Regions from separate parts of the Stenotrophomonas sp. YJH_SMC_110 genome, predicted to be linked through region 2. Evidence: riboswitches for the same ligand, from Rfam matches in the RefSeq annotation. Region 2 holds a riboswitch; the other holds the start of a gene.

Region 1 (9,491 bases), on a different contig from region 2:
GGGCGGTCGCGTACTGGAGCTACCAGCGCAGCGCGCGCATCATCTTCGGTGATGACCAGGACGACCGGCGGCCGAGGCGGTAAGGCCGCACGCAACAGGGGTCGGATCCCTTTCCGCGGGAAAGGGCTCTGACCCCGTCAACAAACATGGAGCGCCATCCACGCATGGCGTGGATCTACTTCCGGCAGAAGTCCTCCTTCCTCGCGGTGTCCGCAATCTGCGCGGTACTCCAATGCCGGGTGATCCAGATCGCCAACGCGGTGCTGCTGAGATGCCAGCGCAGCATGCCGCGCCGAGGTTGCCGCCACAGGTGGCGCCGGGCAATCCAGAAGGCCTCCCGCTCCACTTCAGGCACCTTGTTCTTCATCCCGTCCTTGTCGAAGAACTGGGCGGTGAAGCGCCAGGGGTTCATTGGCTGGTATCCCGCCCGTGGCTCACCGCTGCACGCAGCCACGCCACTGGGCGCGCGGTCGGCCGGCTTCGGCCGGCCGTCCACCAATGCCAGCCCGAGCAGATACAGCAGGCCAGGCAGCAGCGCGATGCCGGCGACCAGCACGACGACGGAGATCCATGCGTTGCCGGCGGCACGCATCGCTCAGTGCGCCTTCGGTTTCGGGTACCACAGTGCGTTGACGATGACCCAGCGCTGGTCGAAACGCCCCATGTGGAAGTAGTCGACGAACCACGGGGTTTCCAGCCGCACCGAGGCCGCGTTGCCGGTCACGTCCAGCACCGTGCAGCGGCGATCCCATTGATCCTTCGGGGTCTTCAGCGCACCCTGTTTCGTCAACGAGACCAGCTCTTCCTTCGACATCCGGCGCAGGCCCAGGCGCTCGTCGGGTGTATCGCCGAGCACAGCGCGCTTGGCCAGGTCCGGATGCAGGGAACGGGCGACGCGCTGCGGGTCGGCCTCCAGCTGGCCATCGACGTAGTCGTGGCAGGTGCCTTCGATGGCCGCGATCGTGGCGGCGTCGGCGGCAGGGCTCGTTGCTGCGGAGAGAGCGAACAGCAGGGCGATCGTGGACATCCGGGTCTCCAGCTCTGGGCGCGGGGCGATCATCGCATGGACCGGGTAGCCCATCCACGCAGGGCGTGGATCTACTGTAGAGCCGAGCCCGTGCTCGGCCATGCCAGCAGCAGCCGAGCATGGGCTCGGCTCTACAGAAGCGTCTGCAGCCAGGCCAGCTTGCGTTCGCGGGGCTGCTGCTTGAGTTGCCACTCGGCCCGCGAGGCCGCGGCCCGGTCCGGGTATTCGCGCACGGCCAGCACGCGCAGCGGCGGCCGGGCCCGGGTGTAGCGCGCGCCCTTGCCGGCCTGGTGGGCGGCGAAACGCGCCTCCACATCGGTGCTGATGCCGGCGTAATAGCTGCCATCGCGGCATTCGAGCAGGTACAGGAACCACGGGCGGACGGACGGGGCCATGCCTGGATTATGCCGTGCTGCACTGCAGCGGATATACTGGCACCCGAATGCAGGAGAGAGGCGCCGCGCTGGCGCCCGCCGAAGGCGCAGGCTCCCATGATCGCTCAGGCCGGTGGGCTGGAATCCCACCAACCATGCATTCGACTCGCCGAGCTGGAGAGAGGTCACCGGGCATGCCCGGGACGATCCGCCGAAGGGGCACGCGGCCCATGCCGCTGAACTCTCAGGCAAAAGGACAGCGGGAGCGGCACCGGTCATCGTCATCCCGTCATTGCGCAGGCAGTGGCGGCGGTCGCGCATGGCCGGCCCCACCGCGCCCGGAGCCTGTCCCATGCTGCTGTCCATCATCTACCTGATCGCCATTTCCGCCGAAGCCATGACCGGCGCACTGTCCGCCGGCCGCCGCCGCATGGACCTGTTCGGCGTGGTCATGATCGCCTGCGTCACCGCCCTCGGTGGCGGCTCGCTGCGCGACATCCTGCTCGGCCACTATCCGCTGGGCTGGGTGAAGCATCCCGAGTACCTGGGCTTCACCGTATGCGCGGCGCTGATCGCCACCTGGGTGGCGCGCTGGATGCACCACTTCCGCCGCACCTTCCTGGTGCTCGATGGCCTGGGCCTGATCGCCTTCACCCTGATCGGCTGCTCGATCGCGCGCGAAGCCGGCCATGCAATGCCGATCGTGCTGATCGCCGGCATGCTGACCGGCGCGTTCGGCGGGGTGCTGCGCGACATCCTCTGCAACGAGGTGCCACTCATCTTCCAGAAGGAGCTGTACGCGATCATCGCGCTGCTGACCGGCGCGGCCTATCTGTTGCTGCTGCACTGGGGCGTGGCCGATGCCACCGCGATCCTGTGCTGCCTCGGCGGCGGCTTCGCGTTGCGCCTGCTGGCGATCCACTACCGCTGGGAAATGCCGAAGTTCGTGTACCACGACGAAGTGCATTGAGCCTCTTCGTAAAGTCGAGCCATGCTCGACTGCTCTTTGCAGGAAACCAACGCGCTTCGCGCGCAGGTCGGGCATGGCTCGACGCTACAGGAAGCGGTATCACCACCCCGGCGATGTACCTGGCGCTGTCGCTCATGCGCAGCGCCAGGCGCATCGCCGGTGCAGATGGGCCGGCCTCCAACTCCGACCGGCCCTGATCGCGGCCGCACCCCCGCAGGCGCTGGCCGCCATCCACACACGTGCCGCACTCAGGCGGCTTCGATCAGGCTGCTTCGGACACCTTCACGTCGCGACGGGCGCGCACGGCCGCAGCCAGACGCTCCAGCACCGTCACGGTGGTGTCCCAGTCGATGCAGCCATCGGTGATGCTCTGCCCGTAAACCAGCGGCTGGCCGTCCACCAGTTCCTGGCGGCCACCGACCAGATGGCTCTCGATCATCACGCCAACGATACGCTGTTCGCCGTCTTCCAGCTGAACAGCAATGTCCTCGATCACCTTCGGCTGGTTCTCGGGGTTTTTCAGGCTGTTGGCGTGGCTGGCGTCGATCATCAGGCGCGTCGGCAGCTTGGCCTTGGCCAGCACCTGGCAGGCGTCGGCGACGCTGCCGGCGTCGTAGTTCGGCTGCTTGCCGCCACGCAGGATCACATGGCAATCCGGATTGCCGGTGGTCGACACGATGGCGGTGCCGCCCTGCTTGGTGACCGACAGGAAGTGATGCGGATTGGACGCCGCACCCACCGCGTCAGCGGCGATCTTGACGTTGCCATCGGTGCCGTTCTTGAAGCCGACCGGGCACGACAGCCCCGAGGCAAGCTCACGATGCACCTGGCTTTCGGTCGTACGCGCGCCGATCGCGCCCCACGCCACCAGGTCGGCGATGTACTGCGGCGAGATCACATCGAGGAATTCGACACCGGCCGGCAGGCCGAGCTTGTTGATGTCGCGCAGCAGGCCGCGGGCAATGCGCAGGCCCTTGTCGATCCTGAAGCTGCCGTCCAGGTCCGGGTCGTTGATCAGGCCCTTCCAGCCCACCGTGGTGCGCGGCTTCTCGAAGTACACGCGCATGACGATTTCCAGTTCGCCGGCCAGCGCGTCGCGCAGCGGCTTCAGGCGCTGGGCGTATTCGATGGCGGCCTTCGGGTCGTGGATCGAGCACGGGCCCACCACCACTGCCAGGCGGTCGTCACGGCCGTGCAGGATCTGGTGCAGGGCCGCGCGCGAGGCGCTGACGGTGTCGGAGGCTTCATCGTCACAGGGCAGCATCGCCAGCAGCTGGGCAGGCGGTGTCAGCGGTTCGATGGTGCGGATGCGCAGGTCGTCGGTGTGCGGGGGCATTGCAGGAGATCTCCGGAACGTTGGGGTCCCCAGCGTGGCGGCATGAAAAAAGCCGCCAGGTTCGCTGGCGGCTTTCGGGAATGCGTCTGAAGCTTTCTTCAGGGTGAGCGCAGTCCTTCCTCCGCCAGTGGCTTCGGAAAGTAATACCAGTAAAAGCGGGTGGCGGCTGCGTTCATGGGGTGTATTGATAGCACAGCTTTTGCGCAGTGCAAAATGTTTCATCCGCAACCGCGGGTGCGGTTCAGCGAGGCGCGCGCCGGCGCTGCCCACGCGGCAGCAGCCACGCAAAGCTGCTCATTTGCCATGCACTTCCACGTCCAGCAACAGGCCTTCGTGGATGTCGGCCCAGCGCTCCAGCACGCGGTCCAGCTCCTGCCTGGCCTCGTCCAGCTGCTCGGGATTGAGCAGGGAACGGGTGGTGTAGAGGTCGGAAACCAACCGCCGCAGGGCCGCCTCCGGGATGGCCACCGACGGCCCTTCCCGCCCCGGCAACTGCAATGCCGGGCTGTCGCCAAGCGGGCCGAACAGCGTGACCTGGAGCGTGCTCTGCATGATCAACTTCCCTGCGGATGGACATGGGCAATGTCCTGTTTACCGCGTCCGGGTGACAGGCGCATGTGCCATGCGCGTCCGGAGACGCTGCTACAAGGCGGCCAGGTCGGCAAGGTGCTGCCCCATCCCATCGTCTGCGCCGACGGCGTTGATGGTGGCGAAGTACTGATGCCAACCGGTGGCGGCAATGCCGGCCACCAGCGCATCGGCGTCCGCGCGGCTTGCACAGCGCCAGACCGCATAGAACTGCTCATCGCTGCCGTGCTGTACGCCCCTGGCAATGCGGCCCATCGCCAGCAGTGTGATGCGGACTGGATCGAACTGCTGCATGCCTGCACCGATACGGGCGAAGAAGGCATTCCGCTGCTCGGGCTGGAGCGTGGTCCAGGCGGGGGTGGCGGTGTAGAGCTCGATGAAGGTGTGCGACATGCTGCTTCTTCCTTGAAGGTTTGGGGGGTTGCCGGCCAGCGGCCGGCACTACCGGAGCGAGCGCATGGCGCGTTTGCGGATGTAGGCATTGGCATCACCAGGGTGCTGCTGTTGCCAGCGCGCGCACAGCGCACGCACCCACTGCGGCTGTGTCTTGCCGGCATCATTGAGCCAGTTGCCGACCGAGTCCTGCACATAGCGCTCCGGGTCGTCGGCGAGTGCCTCCAGCATCGCCTCTGCAAGTTCCGGCTGCCGCTTGAACAGCGCGACATGTGTGGCCCACACGCCGCGCGGGCGCAGCGCTTCGCAGGCGAAGCGGCGCAGGTACGGCGATCCTTCCTGCGTCCATGGTTGCAGGTACTCCAGCGCCTGCAGTGGTGCGGCAACAATGTCGGCACGCAGCGCCAGCCACGCCCATTCGCGCACGCCGAAGTGCGGGTCGTCAGCCAGTGGCCGCATCGCCTGCAGCTTGGCCGGCAGCGTCGCGTCGGCGTCGCCGCCGATCAGGTAGCAGGCCCAGCCACGCACCGTGTCTGACGTATGCGCCTGCCAGCGCGCAGGCTCCCCCTGTCCGGCTTCGTGCAGCAACCGCGCCGCCAGCGCCATGCGCTGGGTGATGCCCTTGCCTGAGGCGTCGCGCATGCATTGCAGCGATTCCGGCTCAAGGGCAGGCGCCACCACCTGCAGCAGCGCGGTGAAATCCACGGCCAGGCATTCGGCCAGATGGGTGGCAGCAGCGCTGCCACTGTTGAGTGCATGCAGCCTTTGCGCAGGAACGGGCGTGCTCATGCTGCCGATTCCCGCCCACCGTCCGTGTGCTGCCAGACCTTGTGCAGCAGCTGCGACAGCTGCTGCTGTTCACCCGCATCCAGGCCGTCGAACAGGCCGCTGATCCATTGCGTGTGCTGCTCGAACAACGACTCGGCCAAGCGCTTTCCCGGTGCGGTCAATACGATCTGCAGACGGCGGCCATCCCCGTCATCGCTGCGACGCTGCAGCAGGCCTTCACGCTGCAGGCCATCGAGCAGGCCGCTGATGGTGGCACGGGTCACGCCGGCACGCTCGGCCAGCAGGTGCGGCGGCAGCGTGCCACCGGCCCCGTGCAGCAGGAACAGCACGATGAAGCGGCCCTCGCTGAGCCCATGCGGTGCCAGCCGCGCGGCGCAGTCGCGATCGATCGACGAGGACAACGAGAGCAGCTGGAAGCACAGGCGCAGTTGCGCGATGTTGGCGTGGCCGCGTCGCTGCGATTCCTCCAGCAGGGCCTGATGCTTGGCTTCGATCATCTCACGAACACGATATGGTTAGGCGCCTAATCATATCACCGGATAGCCGCTACCTGTAAATCACAGCCGATATCAGGGGAGCTTTCCCAGCAGCAGGCGCGCGATCAGCCCGCCGCCCTCGCGGTGCAGCAGCTGCAGTTCGCCTGCGTGACGCCTGGCCACGTTGGCGGCCATGGCCAGTCCCAGCCCGGTCCCACCGGTAGCGCGACTGCGCGAGCTTTCGCTGCGCTGGAACGGTTGCAGCAGGCGGACACGATCAGCTTCGGCGATGCCCGGCCCGCGATCCATCACATCCAGCTGCACCCCATGTCCCCACACGGCGACATGCAGCTCCACGGCGCCCGCGTAACGCTCGGCGTTGTCGATGAGATTGTCGACCGCGCGCCGGAGCAGCAGCGCATCGCCATGCCACGGCAGCGTATCCGGGCACTGAAGCGAAATGTCGACCCCGCGCAGCAGCGCCCCTTGCAGGCATTCCTGCAGCAGGGCAGCCAGATCCAGCGAGCGCATCTGCAAGGGCTGCAGCTCGCCGCGTGCATAGTCCAGCACCTGCTCGATCATCGCGTCCATGCGTTCGATGTCCGCCACCATCCGGGCGGCCTGTGGTGCGGGAGCGAACTCGGCGCGCAGGCGCAGGCCGGTCAGGGGCGTGCGCAGGTCATGCGCCACTGCCGCCAGCATATGGGTCATGTCCTGTGCCTGGACCCGCAGGCGTTCGCGACCGGTGCTGATCGCGGCGGCCAGCATCTGCACTTCGCGTGGGCCATCGTCGGGCAATGGCGACTCGGCCTGCAGGTCGACGCGTGCGCTCGCTTCGGCCAGGCGCCGCAGCGGGCGCCCCAACCGGATCGACGCCCACGCCGCCAACGGCGCCAGCAGGATCGCACCGCCCAACAGGGCGAGCATCACCTGGCGGCGCCAGGCCGCCAGGTCACTATGGTCGCTGCCGACCACCCGCCAGCGGCCGTCGGCCTGGCGCATCCCCAGTTCAAACGGCGGCCACTGCATCGCGGTCAGCAGCGCGGCCTGTGATTTCAGCACGCCAGCACGACCGGAGGCGTCCAGTACCGCGCCACCCTCGATGACCTGCACATCGGGCGCCCTGCCCTGCCCCGTCCATGCCAGGCGTACATCCTCGGCCGGCATGCCCATCTGCGCGGCCGCCAGCTGCGCGAGCCAGTCGCTGGCGCTACCTTGGGGGGGCGCGTCCTGCGTCGCCCTGCGCAATCCCAGTGACGCCGGCGCCTGTTCCCCACGCAGTACCTGCATCGCATGGTCCAGCCGCATCGGTGGCGGCGCGGGCCGGGGCATCCAACCCACCACTGCAACGCTGGCCAGGGTTGCCAGCAGCAGGCTGGCCAGCGCCAGCATCGCGATCCAGCGAGTGGTCGACCACCGGCTGCTCACAGCACCTGTACCTCAGCGTCGAAGCGATACCCTTCCCCGCGCAGTGTCTGCACGAGGGCTTCTGCCCCGGACGCGGCCTGCCCGAGCTTGCGGCGCAGGCGGCTGATCGCGAGGTCAATGGCACGGTCCACGCTGTCACTGGCTTCTCCGCGACTCAACTGCAGCAGCTGCTCACGCCCCAGCACCCGCCCGGGACGTTCGGCCAGCGCCAGCAACAGGGAAAACTCGCCACGACTCAGCACCAGCTCGGCACCGTCCGGTGCGAACAGGCGACGCTGGTCGGGCAGCAATCGCCAGCCATCAAACCGCAGTTCGCTGGCCACCTGCGTGCGCAGCTTGTCCTGACGGCGCAGCAGTGCGCGTACCCGCGCCAGCAGTTCACGCGGATCAAAGGGTTTGGCCAGGTAGTCGTCCGCGCCCATCTCCAGGCCGATCACGCGGTCCGGTGCAGCCCCCATCGCCGACAGCATCAGGATCGGGATCGCCCTCGCCTGCAGCCTGCGGCAGACCGACAGCCCATCCTCACCGGGCATCATCCAGTCGAGGATGATCAGGTCCGGTCGTTCGGCCTGCAGCAGCACGTCCAGTGCCGCCGCATCCGCCGCCAGGCGTACCTGGTAGCCGTGCAGCAGCAGGTGGTCGGCGATGGCGTCGCGGATGCTGGCATCGTCGTCGACGACGATGACACGGATGGGAGTACTCATTCGGACAGTATCCAGCACCTGTGTATCAGGACGGTATCAACGCCGATATTCCGGCGATACGCCGCCGTGCGCCAATGGTCACCCACGATCACTGCGGAGTCTTCCCTTGCGCCTCTTCCTGTTGCCCCTGTTCGCCGCTCCCTTGCCTGCGCTCGCCTCCAACGCCGCCGCGCACATCCTGCCGATGTGGATGCAGGGCGGTCATCCGGCGGTGGCCGTCTCGCTGGACGGGCGCGCCGAACCGCTGCGCTTCGTGGTCGACAGTGCCGCGGGGGCAACGCTGGTCGATGCCCGCGTCGTGCGGCGCTATGGCCTGGAGGATGCGGATGCAGAGGTATCACAGGCGCAAGGGGCGAGTGCAGCTTCGGCGCGGTTGCAGCGCATGCGCAGCACGTCCTGGCAGCTGGGCAGCTGGCAGCTGCAGGCCCAAGCCATGAACGTCGATCTGTCATCGTTGCCGAAGGATGATGATCCAGCCATCGACGGCTTGATCGGCAACGATCTGACCGGGCGCTGGGACACCCGTTGGGACTTCGGCCGCAATCAACTGGCGCTGTGGACACCCGGCGGATTGAACCTGGAAGGACCGGGTTGCCAGCCCAATGCGCTGCCCGGCCGCACTGGCGGCCTGCGCCAGTTCGGCTTCATCACGCTTGCACTGGGCGCGCCTGCGGTGGACGCCATCGCCGTGGTCGACACCGGTGCCGCACAGACCGTCCTCAACGCCGAAGCCGCCCGCGCACTGGGGCTGCGCACCGACGGCAGCGACGCGCGGGTGCGGGTGCGTGAAAAGGGCACCGAAGGCCTGGGCGGCGGCAAGCAGGCAACCTGGCTGTACACCCTGCCCGGCATGACCGGCGGCGGCTGGCAGCACCCGTCGATGGAGGTCCGCATCAGCGAACTGCCGGTGTTCAAGGCGATCGGCCTGGAGGGCCGGCCGGCGCTGATCCTCGGTGCCGATGCAATGCGCGGCGGCCAGGTGGACATCGGTGCCGGCGCGGCGCGGATCTGCCTGCGCCGGCCGCAGGCCGGCTGACATCTGGCGATGACGCCAGCGGCAGCCCGGCGTAGCATCACCGTGCGCCCCACCAGGAGTTCCACGCATGTGCCGTGCCACCCTGATGTTGCTGACGCTGCTCCCGCTGGCGGTACTGGCCGCGCCGCCACCCGTGCCCTCGCCCACTCGCATCGATGCCGAAGCACGGCGGCTGATGCAGGCGGCCCATGCGCGCGGGATGGCGCTGGCGGTGATCGATGACGGCAAGGTGGTGCATGTGGCCGCCTACGGTGAACGCAACGCCGCAGGCGAGCCGCTGCGCACCGACACCGTGATGTATGCCGCATCGCTCACCAAGATGGCCTTCGGCCACCTGGTCGCACAGCTGGCGCAGGACGGGGTGATCGAT
Region 2 (9,491 bases):
TCGGCTTGCTGGCGGCCATGGACGTTGGCTCCGGATCATCAAAAGGAACCACGACACTGGAACCAGCCCCGTTAAACCACGGTCCGGCAAAGGTGAACGTACGGGCAAAAGCAGGCTCGGGTATGCTTGCCGCATGCGAGTCGAGCCCGCCGACATCGAAGCCCTGTTCGACGCCATCCCGGATGTGCTGTTCTTCATCAAGGACCGCCAGGGGCGTTACACCCACGTCAACCAGACCATGCTGCGGCGGCTGGGTCTGCGCGCGCGCAAGGACGTGATCGGGCGTACGGCGGCCGAAATCTACCCGACCGGCCTCAGTGCGGACTACGTTGACCAGGACGCCCGCGTGCTGTCCGGTGAGGTGATCGAGAACCTGATGGAGCTGCACCTGTTCGCCAACCGCGAACCGGGCTGGTGCCTGACCTGCAAGCGCCCGCTGGTGGTCGACGGGGCCATCGAGGGCCTGATCGGCATTTCCCGCGACCTTGGCCAGAAGGACAGCCTCGGCACCCAGTACGAGCAGCTGCGGCTGGCGCTGGCCCACCTCAACGCGCACTACGCCGAGAACGTGCGCATGCAGACCCTGCTGGACATCACCGGCTTTTCGCTGTCCAAGCTGGAGCGCAGCTTCCGCAAGGTGTTCCAGATGACCCCGCAGCAGGTGCTGACCCGGCTGCGAATCCAGATGGCCATGCATCTGCTGCATGGCGACGACAGCATCGCCTGCATCGGCCAGGCCTGCGGTTTCAGCGACCAGAGTGCCTTCACCCGCAAGTTCAAGGCTGAAACCGGTTTCTCGCCGCGTGCCTATCGTGCCCGTATCGGTGGGAACGTCGGCGAGCCGGCGCTGGCCTGAGCGGCCTGCTGCGCTGTGCCTATCCCCGTGGGCACGGGACAGGGTAAGGTGTCGCCCCTGTAGCCCGCCGCCAGCCCCGCCGATGCCCAACTCGATTCCGACCGCTTCGCCGTCCCGCCTCGGACATTCGCTCAAGCCCCGCCAGCTGATCATGATGGGCCTGGGCAGCGCCATCGGCGCCGGGCTGTTCCTCGGCTCGGGCGTGGGTGTGCAGGCGGCCGGTCCGGCGGTCCTGGTGTCGTATCTGGTCGCCGGAGCGCTGGTGATCATCGTGATGAACGCGCTGGGCGAGATGGCGGCGGCCAAACCGACCAGCGGCGCGTTCTCGGTGTATGCAGCCGACGCCATGGGGGCTACCGCCGGTGCCACCGTGGGCTGGCTGTGGTGGGTGCAGCTGGTGATCGTGATCGCCGCCGAAGCAGTGGGTGCGGCCGGGCTGCTGGCCACGGTCTGGCCGGCGATACCGGTACCGATGGCGGCGTTGGCGTTCATGCTGTTCTTCACCGCGATCAACCTGCTCGGAGTGAAGAACTTCGGCGAGTTCGAATTCTGGTTCGCCATCCTCAAGGTCGCGGCGATCCTGGCGTTCATCGCCATTGGCGTGGCGCTGCTGATGGGATGGCTGCGGCAGGTGACCTCCCCGGGCCTGAGCAACTTCACCGAACACGGTGGTTTTGCGCCGAAGGGCCTGGCCGGGATCGGCGCGGCGCTGCTGGTGGTGGTGTTCGCCTTCGGCGGCACCGAGATCGTGGCCGTGGCGGCGGCCGAAACCGAAGACCCCGAGCGCAGCATTGCCCGTGCCATCCGCACCGTGGCCTGGCGCATCCTGGTGTTCTACATCGGCTCGCTGAGCGTGATCATCGCCGTGGTGCCGTGGACCAGCGAGGCGCTGAAGTCGCCGTTCGCCGCCGTGCTGGACATCGCCCGCATCCCGGGCGCTGGTACCGCCATCACGCTGATCGCCGTGATCGCGCTGCTGTCGGCGCTCAATGCCAACCTCTACGGCGCCTCGCGCATGATGTATTCGCTGGCGCAGCGTCGCGAAGCGCCGGCCGTGCTTGGCTGGACCGACCCGCGCCAGGTGCCGGTGATCGCCGTGCTGGCCAGCGTGCTGTTCGGCTTTGCCGCCACGGTGATGGAACTGCTGTTCCCGGACCGGGTGCTGCCGGTGCTGCTGAACATCGTCGGTTCCACCTGCCTGCTGGTGTGGACGCTGTCGCTGGTCTCGCAGCTGGTGCTGCGTCGTCGCGCGGATCGTCTGGGTACCCGACTGCCGTTCCGCATGGCCGGTTTCCCGTGGCTGACCTGCTGTGCACTGGCGATCCTTGCGCTGATCTTCGGCCTGCTGCTGAGTGAGTCGCACACCCGCCTGCAGTTCCTGTCGATGGTGGCGTTGACCGCCACGATCGCCGCCAGCAGTGCCATCGCGCGGCGCATGCGCCAGGCGTGATTCTGTAGAGCCGACCCTGCGGTCGGCTGCTGTTTGCGCGATCGCCAGCCGAGCATGGGCTCGGCTCTACAACAGGAACACACTCCGCGTGGCACTGTGCAGGCAGGCCGTCATCGGCCCGCCGACCAGGAGTACCGCATGCTGCGCAGCCGTCCCTTCCTGATGTTCACCGGCCAGGCCGAGGCCGCGCTGGCCCTGTACGCCGAAGCCTTTGCCGATTTCCGGCTGCTGGCCCTGCAACGCCATCCCGAGGGGGCCGGCGCCGGCGTGCCGGGGCAGGTCCGCCAGGCCATCTTCCTGCTCGGTGGCACCCACTACCTGTGCTTCGACAGCCTGGACGTGCACGATTTCACCTTCTCGCCGTCGATCTCGCTGTTCGTCGAGTGTTCCGGTGCCGAGCAGTTCGAGCGCGCGGCACGCGTGCTGGGTGAGGGCGGCCATTGGTTGATGCCGGTGGGCGACTATGACTTCAGCAATCGCTACGGCTGGGTGCAGGACCGCTTTGGCGTGTCGTGGCAGTTGAGCCTGGGGCAGATGCCGGACCCGTGAGCGGATGCTTGTGGGTGTGGGCCTTGGTCCACACGCCCCATGAAAACGGCCCGCTTGCGCGGGCCGTTTTCTTTACCGATGCAGTGAGGAATCACGCCTCGACTTCATCATCCTTGTAGGCATCGACCGGGATGCAGGCGCACATCACGTTCTTGTCGCCGTACACGTTGTCGACACGCGCCACCGGCGGCCAGTATTTGCTCTGCTTCAGGCTGGCCAGCGGGAAGGCGGCCAGTTCACGCGGGTAGGCGTGGGTCCACTCGCTGGCGGTCACTGCGGTGGCAGTGTGCGGCGCGTTCTTCAGCGGGTTGTCCTCGCGGTCGAGGCGGCCGTCTTCGATCGCGGTGATCTCCTCGCGGATCTGGATCATCGCGTTGATGAAGCGATCCAGTTCGTGCAGCGATTCGCTCTCGGTCGGCTCCACCATCAGCGTGCCGGCCACCGGGAAGCTCAGGGTCGGGGCGTGGAAGCCGAAGTCGATCAGGCGCTTGGCCACGTCCTCGGCACCGATGCCGCTGGTCTTCTCCAGCGGGCGCACGTCCAGGATGCACTCGTGCGCCACCAGGCCGTTACGGCCGGTGTACAGGGTCTTGAAGTGCGGGGCCAGGCGCTTGGCGATGTAGTTGGCGTTGAGCTGCGCGACCTGGGTGGCCTTGCGCAGGCCGTCGCGGCCCATCATCGCGATGTACATCCAGCTGATCGGCAGGATCGAGGCGCTGCCGAAGCTGGCCGCGCTGACCATGCCGACCGGGCCGTTGTCACCCAGCTTGCCCGGCAGGAACGGGGCCAGGTGCTCCTTGACCGCGCACGGGCCGACGCCCGGGCCGCCACCGCCGTGCGGGATGCAGAAGGTCTTGTGCAGGTTCAGGTGCGAAACGTCCGACCCCCACTTGCCCGGCTTGGCCACGCCGACCAGGGCATTCATGTTGGCACCGTCGGTGTACACCTGGCCGCCGTGCTTGTGGATGATCTCGCAGATCTCCACCACCTCTTCCTCGAACACGCCGTGCGTGGACGGGTAGGTCATCATGATCGCGGCCAGGCGGTCGCTGTACTTCTCGGCGTTGAGGCGGATGTCCTCGACGTCGACGTTGCCGTTGGCATCGGTCTTGGTCACCACCACCTTCATGCCGCACATCTGCGCCGAGGCCGGGTTGGTGCCGTGCGCCGAATCCGGGATCAGGCAGATGTCGCGGTGGCCTTCGCCGCGCGAGCGGTGGTAGGCGCGGATCGCCAGCAGGCCGGCGTACTCGCCCTGCGCGCCGGAGTTCGGCTGCAGGCTGACCGCGTCATAGCCGGTGCATTCCACCAGCATCGCTTCCAGCGTGTCGATGAGTTCCTTGTAGCCCAGCGCCTGGTCGGCCGGCACCAGCGGGTGGATCTGCGAGAACTCCGGCCAGGTCACCGGGATCATCTCGGCGGTGGCGTTGAGCTTCATGGTGCACGAGCCCAGCGGGATCATCGTGCGGTCCATCGCCAGGTCCTTGTCGGCCAGCGAGCGCAGGTAGCGCAGCAGTTCGTGCTCGCTGTGGTGGGTGTTGAACACCGGATGGGTCAGGAATGCGGACTGGCGCAGCAGGCCGGCCGGCAGCGCATCGGCGGTGCTGGCATCCAGCGCGTCGACGTCGGCCTGCGCACCGAACACGGCGGCCAGTGCGACCACGTCGGCGCGGGTGGCGGTCTCGTCCAGGCTGATGCCGACCGAGTCGCTGTCGATCGCACGCAGGTTGTAACCGGCGGCGCGGGCCTTGGCGTGAATCTCATCGGCGTGCACGCCGGTGACATGCAGGGTGTCGAAGAAGTCGCCACCGACCTGCACGCCGGCCTCGCGCAGCGCGGCGGCCAGGATCGAGGCCAGGCGGTGGGTGCGCCGGGCGATGCGGGTCAGGCCTTCCGGGCCGTGGTACACGGCATACATCGAGGCCATCACCGCCAGCAGCACCTGTGCGGTACAGATGTTGGAGGTGGCCTTCTCGCGGCGGATGTGCTGCTCGCGGGTCTGCAGGGTCAGGCGGTAGGCCGGGTTGCCCTGGGCATCGACCGAGACGCCGATCAGGCGGCCCGGCATCGAGCGCTTGTAGGCGTCGCGGCAGGCCATGAATGCGGCGTGCGGGCCGCCGAAGCCGAACGGCACGCCGAAACGCTGGCTGTTGCCGACCACGATGTCCGCACCCCATTCGCCCGGGGCGGCCAGCAGGGTCAGCGCCAGCAGGTCGGTGGCCACGGCCACCAGGCCGCCGCGCGCGTGCACGGCCTCGACCAGCGCCTTGTAGTCGCCGATCTGGCCGAAGGTGTCCGGGTACTGCAGCAGCAGGCCGAAGGCTTCTGCTTCCAGTGCCTCCGCCGGGGTGCCGACGCGCAGCACGATGCCCATGGGCTCGGCGCGGGTACGCAGCAGTTCCAGGGTCTGCGGGTGCACGGCGTCGTGCACGAAGAAGGTGTCCGACTTCGACTTGGCCGAACGCTTGGCCAGGGTCATCGCTTCAGCTGCGGCGGTGGCTTCGTCCAGCAGCGAGGCGTTGGCGATTTCCATGCCGGTGAGGTCGGCGCACAGGGTCTGGAAGTTGATCAGCGCTTCCATGCGGCCCTGCGAGATCTCGGCCTGGTACGGGGTGTAGGCGGTGTACCAGGCCGGGTTTTCCAGGATGTTGCGCAGGATCACGTTCGGCGTGTGGGTACCGTAGTAGCCCTGGCCGATGAAGCTGCGCAGCACGGTGTTCTTGTCGGCGATCGCACGGATCTTCGCCAGTGCCTGCACTTCGGTCATCGATTCCGGCAGTGCCAGCGGCGCCGGCGACTTGATCTTGGCCGGTACGATGGCATCGGTCATCGCATCCAGCGACGCGTGGCCGACGACGTCGAGCATCTGCGCGATCTCGGCATCGTTGGGGCCGATGTGGCGCTCGACGAACGCATTGTGGTGCTCGAGCTCACGCAGGGAAGGGGTGTTCTGGGACATGGCGAAGGATCCGTCAGGAAAGGGCACACGCACGGGCACAAGCCGCCGGTCGGCGGTCTGCGGGGCGCCCCTCTGTCCTTTTGCCTGAGAGTTTGGAAGCGCGGAAAACCGCGGCTTCGTGCCCCTTCGGCGCCGGATCGAACCGGTCTCTCCAGAGTTGTGTTACGGGTGGTATCGGGCCTGAGCGATTACGGGCGTTGCGCCTTCGGCAGCGGTGTTCCGCTTCTCCCACCGTGTTGCCCGCCGATTATAGCCCGTTGCGGGCGCGCCAGCCGCCTGCGGGCCCGGCCGCGGCGCCTGAATGGCCGATGGCCCGCCCGTGCGTTTTGTGCACTGCTGCATGGCATCAGGCGCAATCCCCACCTATGATGGGCGGATACCCGAATTCATCTGGCGCCGTCCCTGCTGCAGGGGACTGGCGCCCGCCGTGCGTGCCGCGCATGGCCCTGCCGGACGCCTTCTCCATGACTGCCGCTGTTGCTCCTTCCACCCGCCGCATGGCCCTGCTGCTCGCCGGCCTGGCCATGTTCGGTCCGTTCTCGATCGACACCATCTTCCCAGCGTTCCCGCAGCTGGCCCAGCGCCTGGCGGTGGACGAGGTGGCGGTGCAGCAGACCATCAGCGTGTACCTGCTGTTCTACGGCCTGATGAGCCTGGCACACGGCCCGCTGTCCGATGCCTGGGGCCGCAAGCGGGTGATCCTCGGCGGCCTGGTGGTGTTCGTCGGCGCCTCGGTCGGCTGTGCGCTGTCCACCGATCTGACCACGCTGCTGGGGTTCCGCGCCCTGCAGGGCCTGTCCGCAGGCGTCGGCATGATCGTCGGCCGCGCGGTGATCCGCGACCTGTACCACGGTCACGACGCGCAGCGGCTGATGAGCCAGGTGTCGATGCTGTTCGGCATCGCCCCGGCGATCGCGCCGATCATCGGTGGCTGGATCCTGCTCAGCGGTGCTGGCTGGCCGCTGATCTTCTGGTTCCTGGTGGTGTTCGCACTGGTTCTGCTGGCGGCCACCGCCCGCTACCTGCCGGAGACCCATCCGCTCGAAGCGCGCGTTCCGTTGTCGCCGCGGGTGCTGATGCGTGATTACGTGCGCATCGGTTTCAATCCGCGCTTCCTGCGCCTGGCGCTGGCCGGCAGCATCGGTTTCGGTGGCATCTTCCTGTACATCTCCTCGGCACCGGTGTTCGTGATGCAGCACCTGCACCTGGGCGAGGGCGGTTTCGCCTGGCTGTTCATCCCCACCATCGGCGGCATGACCACCGGCTCGTTCCTGTCCGGGCGCATGGCCGGGCACACCACGCCCACCCGCCAGGTATCCATTGGTTTCGGCCTGTGCGCGCTGTCGGTGCTGCTGAACGTCGGCTACGTGGCGCTGGCGCCGCAGTTCGTGCTGCCGTGGGCGGTGCTGCCGATCTTCCTGGGTGGCATGGGCATGGCGCTGATCTTCCCGATCCTGGCGCTGGCGGTGCTGGACATGTACCCGCACCAGCGCGGCCTGGCCTCGTCGCTGCAGGCCTTCGTGCAGCTGATGATCAGCACCGTGGTGGCCGGCGTGGTGTCGCCGCTGCTCAGCGCCAGCCCGCTGCACCTGGCGTTGGGCCAGGCTGGGTTCTTCGGCGCCGGCTTCGTGTTCTGGTACTGGGAACACCGGCGCGAACGCGCGGCGCAGGCAGCCTGCACGGGTCACTGAGCAGCGCGCAGGGGTAGGGCAGGCTACGACGCCCGCAACGCTTGCGACGGGAAACCGCCGGACTAGGCTGGGCACTCCAGCCAGCCGGTGCACAGGTGCACGACAGCCAGCCGATCCACTGTCGTTGCATGAGGTTCCCCATGGCTGCGCAGCAGACCTACCGCCTGTTCGAGGTGGCGCTGAAGGAGCGCCGCGTTCTTTCCCCTTCCCTGGACCGCATGGTGTTCACCGGTGCCGACGTGGCGCGGATGACGACCGGAGGGCCCGACCAGCGCATCAAGGTGTTCTTCCCCTTGCCCGGCCAGGAGGTGCCGCAGGTCCCCAGCGGCGAGGACTGGTACCCACGCTATCGGGCCCTGCCGGACGATCAGCGCCCGCCGATGCGCACCTACACCCTCCGCCAGCTGCGTGCAGAGCAGGGCGAGGTCGATGTTGATTTCGTGCTGCATGGCGAGACCGGGCCGGCCTCGCGATGGGCCATCCATGCACGGCCGGGCGACCGCGTGGTGCTGCTGGCCCCGGATGCCGACTGCGCCGACAGCAGCGAGGGCTGGGAATGGAAGCCGCCGGCCGGCGTTGGCCAGGTGCTGCTGGTGGCTGACGAGACCGCGCTGCCGGCAGTGGCCGGCATTCTTGAGGAACTGGCGGCCAGGGTGGATCCGCCACGTACGCTGGCCCTGCTGGAAGTGGCGCAGGCCGGTGATGCGGTTCGCCTGAAGGCGCCGGCCACGGCCGAGCTGGTCTGGTTGCCGCGCGGGCAGGCGGCGTACGGGGCGCCTCTGTTGCAGGCGGTGCAGGCGCGCCTGGCCGCCTCGAGCGTGGTCGCTGGCGAAGAACTGGAAGAGATCGACGTCGACGCGCAGATCCTCTGGGAACAGGCCGATGCCAGCGTGGCGGGGCCGCTGTATGCCTGGGTGGCAGGCGAGGCGGGAGCGGTGATGGCGATCCGTCGCCATCTGGTCCGCGAGTGCGGGCTGGACCGCCGCACGATCACCTTCATGGGTTACTGGCGGCACGGGAAAGTGTTGGACTGAGGGGGTGTGAAGCGGTGTGGCGGGCGGGGGTGCGCTATCCTTGCGCCCCCCTCGCAGCGGTACCGCACCATGTCCACCAGCTCCAAGACCCGCCGCGACCAGCGCCGTCGCCAGGAAAAGCAGGCCGCCAACAAGGCCGCTGCCCAGGCCTCGCCGGTGGAGCCGCATGCGGAACTGCGCGACGCGCAGCGCACCCTGCTGGCCGGTGTCGTGCGCCGCGATGGCGAATGGGTGCTGGGCATGGACGGCCGTATCGCCGGCCACAGTGACTCCGCCGCGCAGGTACTGGCGCTGATCATGCAGGCCGGTGAACTGCACGAGCGCAACGGCACGCCGGTGCGCCTGATGTACTCCGATGCGCTGCGCGACGCCGCACAGGCCGAAGCAAAGGAAAAGGGCCAGACCTTCGAGGAGTTCAAGGCGGACCTGGCCGCGGCGATGGCGGCGAAGAAGGACAGCTGACAGGCATTCCGGTAGAGCCGGCCGCTGGCCGGCTGCCCGCGGGGTCTTCATCGCGTAGTTGCCGGCCAGCGGCCGGCACTACCAGGAAGGGGCGGATCCTTGCGGACCCGCCCCTTTTCTCATTTCGCCGCCGGTGCCGCGTTGGCCTGCCAGCCGCACATCTGGCCTTCGTTCTGCTGCTTCAGCCACTCGTTGACCGGCGTGAAGTACTCGATCATCGGGCCGGCATCGAGCTTGTCGGTGCCGGTCAGCTCCTTCAGCGTGGCCTGCCACGGCTGGCTGGCACCCTTGCTCAGCATCGCCCAGTATTTCTGGCCGGCTTCCTTGTTGCCGTAGAAGGTGCACTCATGCAGCGGGCCCTTGTAGCCGGCCGCGTCGCACAGGCCCTTGTAGAACTGGAACTGCAGGATGCGCGCCAGGAAGTAGCGGGTGTACGGGGTGTTGCCTGGCACGTGGTACTTCGCGCCCGGATCGAAGAACTCCTCGCCAC

What was found. A riboswitch is a leader RNA that binds a small molecule or an ion and turns the genes downstream of it on or off. The one in region 2 is predicted to bind glycine.
Region 1: another riboswitch for glycine. It lies ahead of AC5P6H_RS02675 (trimeric intracellular cation channel family protein); the one in region 2 lies ahead of gcvP (aminomethyl-transferring glycine dehydrogenase).

What each region holds. Positions count from the first base shown of each region.
Region 1 covers NZ_JCAFSM010000001.1:607,925-617,415, forward strand. The annotation lists gene AC5P6H_RS02655 (NAD(P)/FAD-dependent oxidoreductase) at 1-83, shown strand, start outside; gene AC5P6H_RS02660 (hypothetical protein) at 176-592, opposite strand; gene AC5P6H_RS02665 (nuclear transport factor 2 family protein) at 596-1,027, opposite strand; gene AC5P6H_RS02670 (GIY-YIG nuclease family protein) at 1,159-1,422, opposite strand; glycine riboswitch at 1,463-1,552, shown strand; glycine riboswitch at 1,566-1,671, shown strand; gene AC5P6H_RS02675 (trimeric intracellular cation channel family protein) at 1,754-2,371, shown strand; gene AC5P6H_RS02680 (3-deoxy-7-phosphoheptulonate synthase) at 2,634-3,707, opposite strand; gene AC5P6H_RS02685 (hypothetical protein) at 4,002-4,259, opposite strand; gene AC5P6H_RS02690 (DUF6616 family protein) at 4,350-4,688, opposite strand; gene AC5P6H_RS02695 (DNA alkylation repair protein) at 4,737-5,477, opposite strand; gene AC5P6H_RS02700 (MarR family winged helix-turn-helix transcriptional regulator) at 5,474-5,974, opposite strand; gene AC5P6H_RS02705 (sensor histidine kinase) at 6,047-7,345, opposite strand; gene AC5P6H_RS02710 (response regulator transcription factor) at 7,378-8,085, opposite strand; gene AC5P6H_RS02715 (retropepsin-like aspartic protease) at 8,192-9,121, shown strand; gene AC5P6H_RS02720 (serine hydrolase domain-containing protein) at 9,189-9,491, shown strand, end outside.
Region 2 covers NZ_JCAFSM010000011.1:1,934-11,424, reverse strand. The annotation lists gene AC5P6H_RS17620 (catalase) at 1-19, opposite strand, end outside; gene AC5P6H_RS17615 (AraC family transcriptional regulator) at 134-856, shown strand; gene AC5P6H_RS17610 (amino acid permease) at 939-2,306, shown strand; gene AC5P6H_RS17605 (VOC family protein) at 2,445-2,855, shown strand; gene gcvP (aminomethyl-transferring glycine dehydrogenase) at 2,947-5,814, opposite strand; glycine riboswitch at 5,877-5,979, opposite strand; gene AC5P6H_RS17595 (multidrug effflux MFS transporter) at 6,279-7,505, shown strand; gene AC5P6H_RS17590 (siderophore-interacting protein) at 7,646-8,539, shown strand; gene AC5P6H_RS17585 (hypothetical protein) at 8,609-9,001, shown strand; gene AC5P6H_RS17580 (M2 family metallopeptidase) at 9,121-9,491, opposite strand, start outside.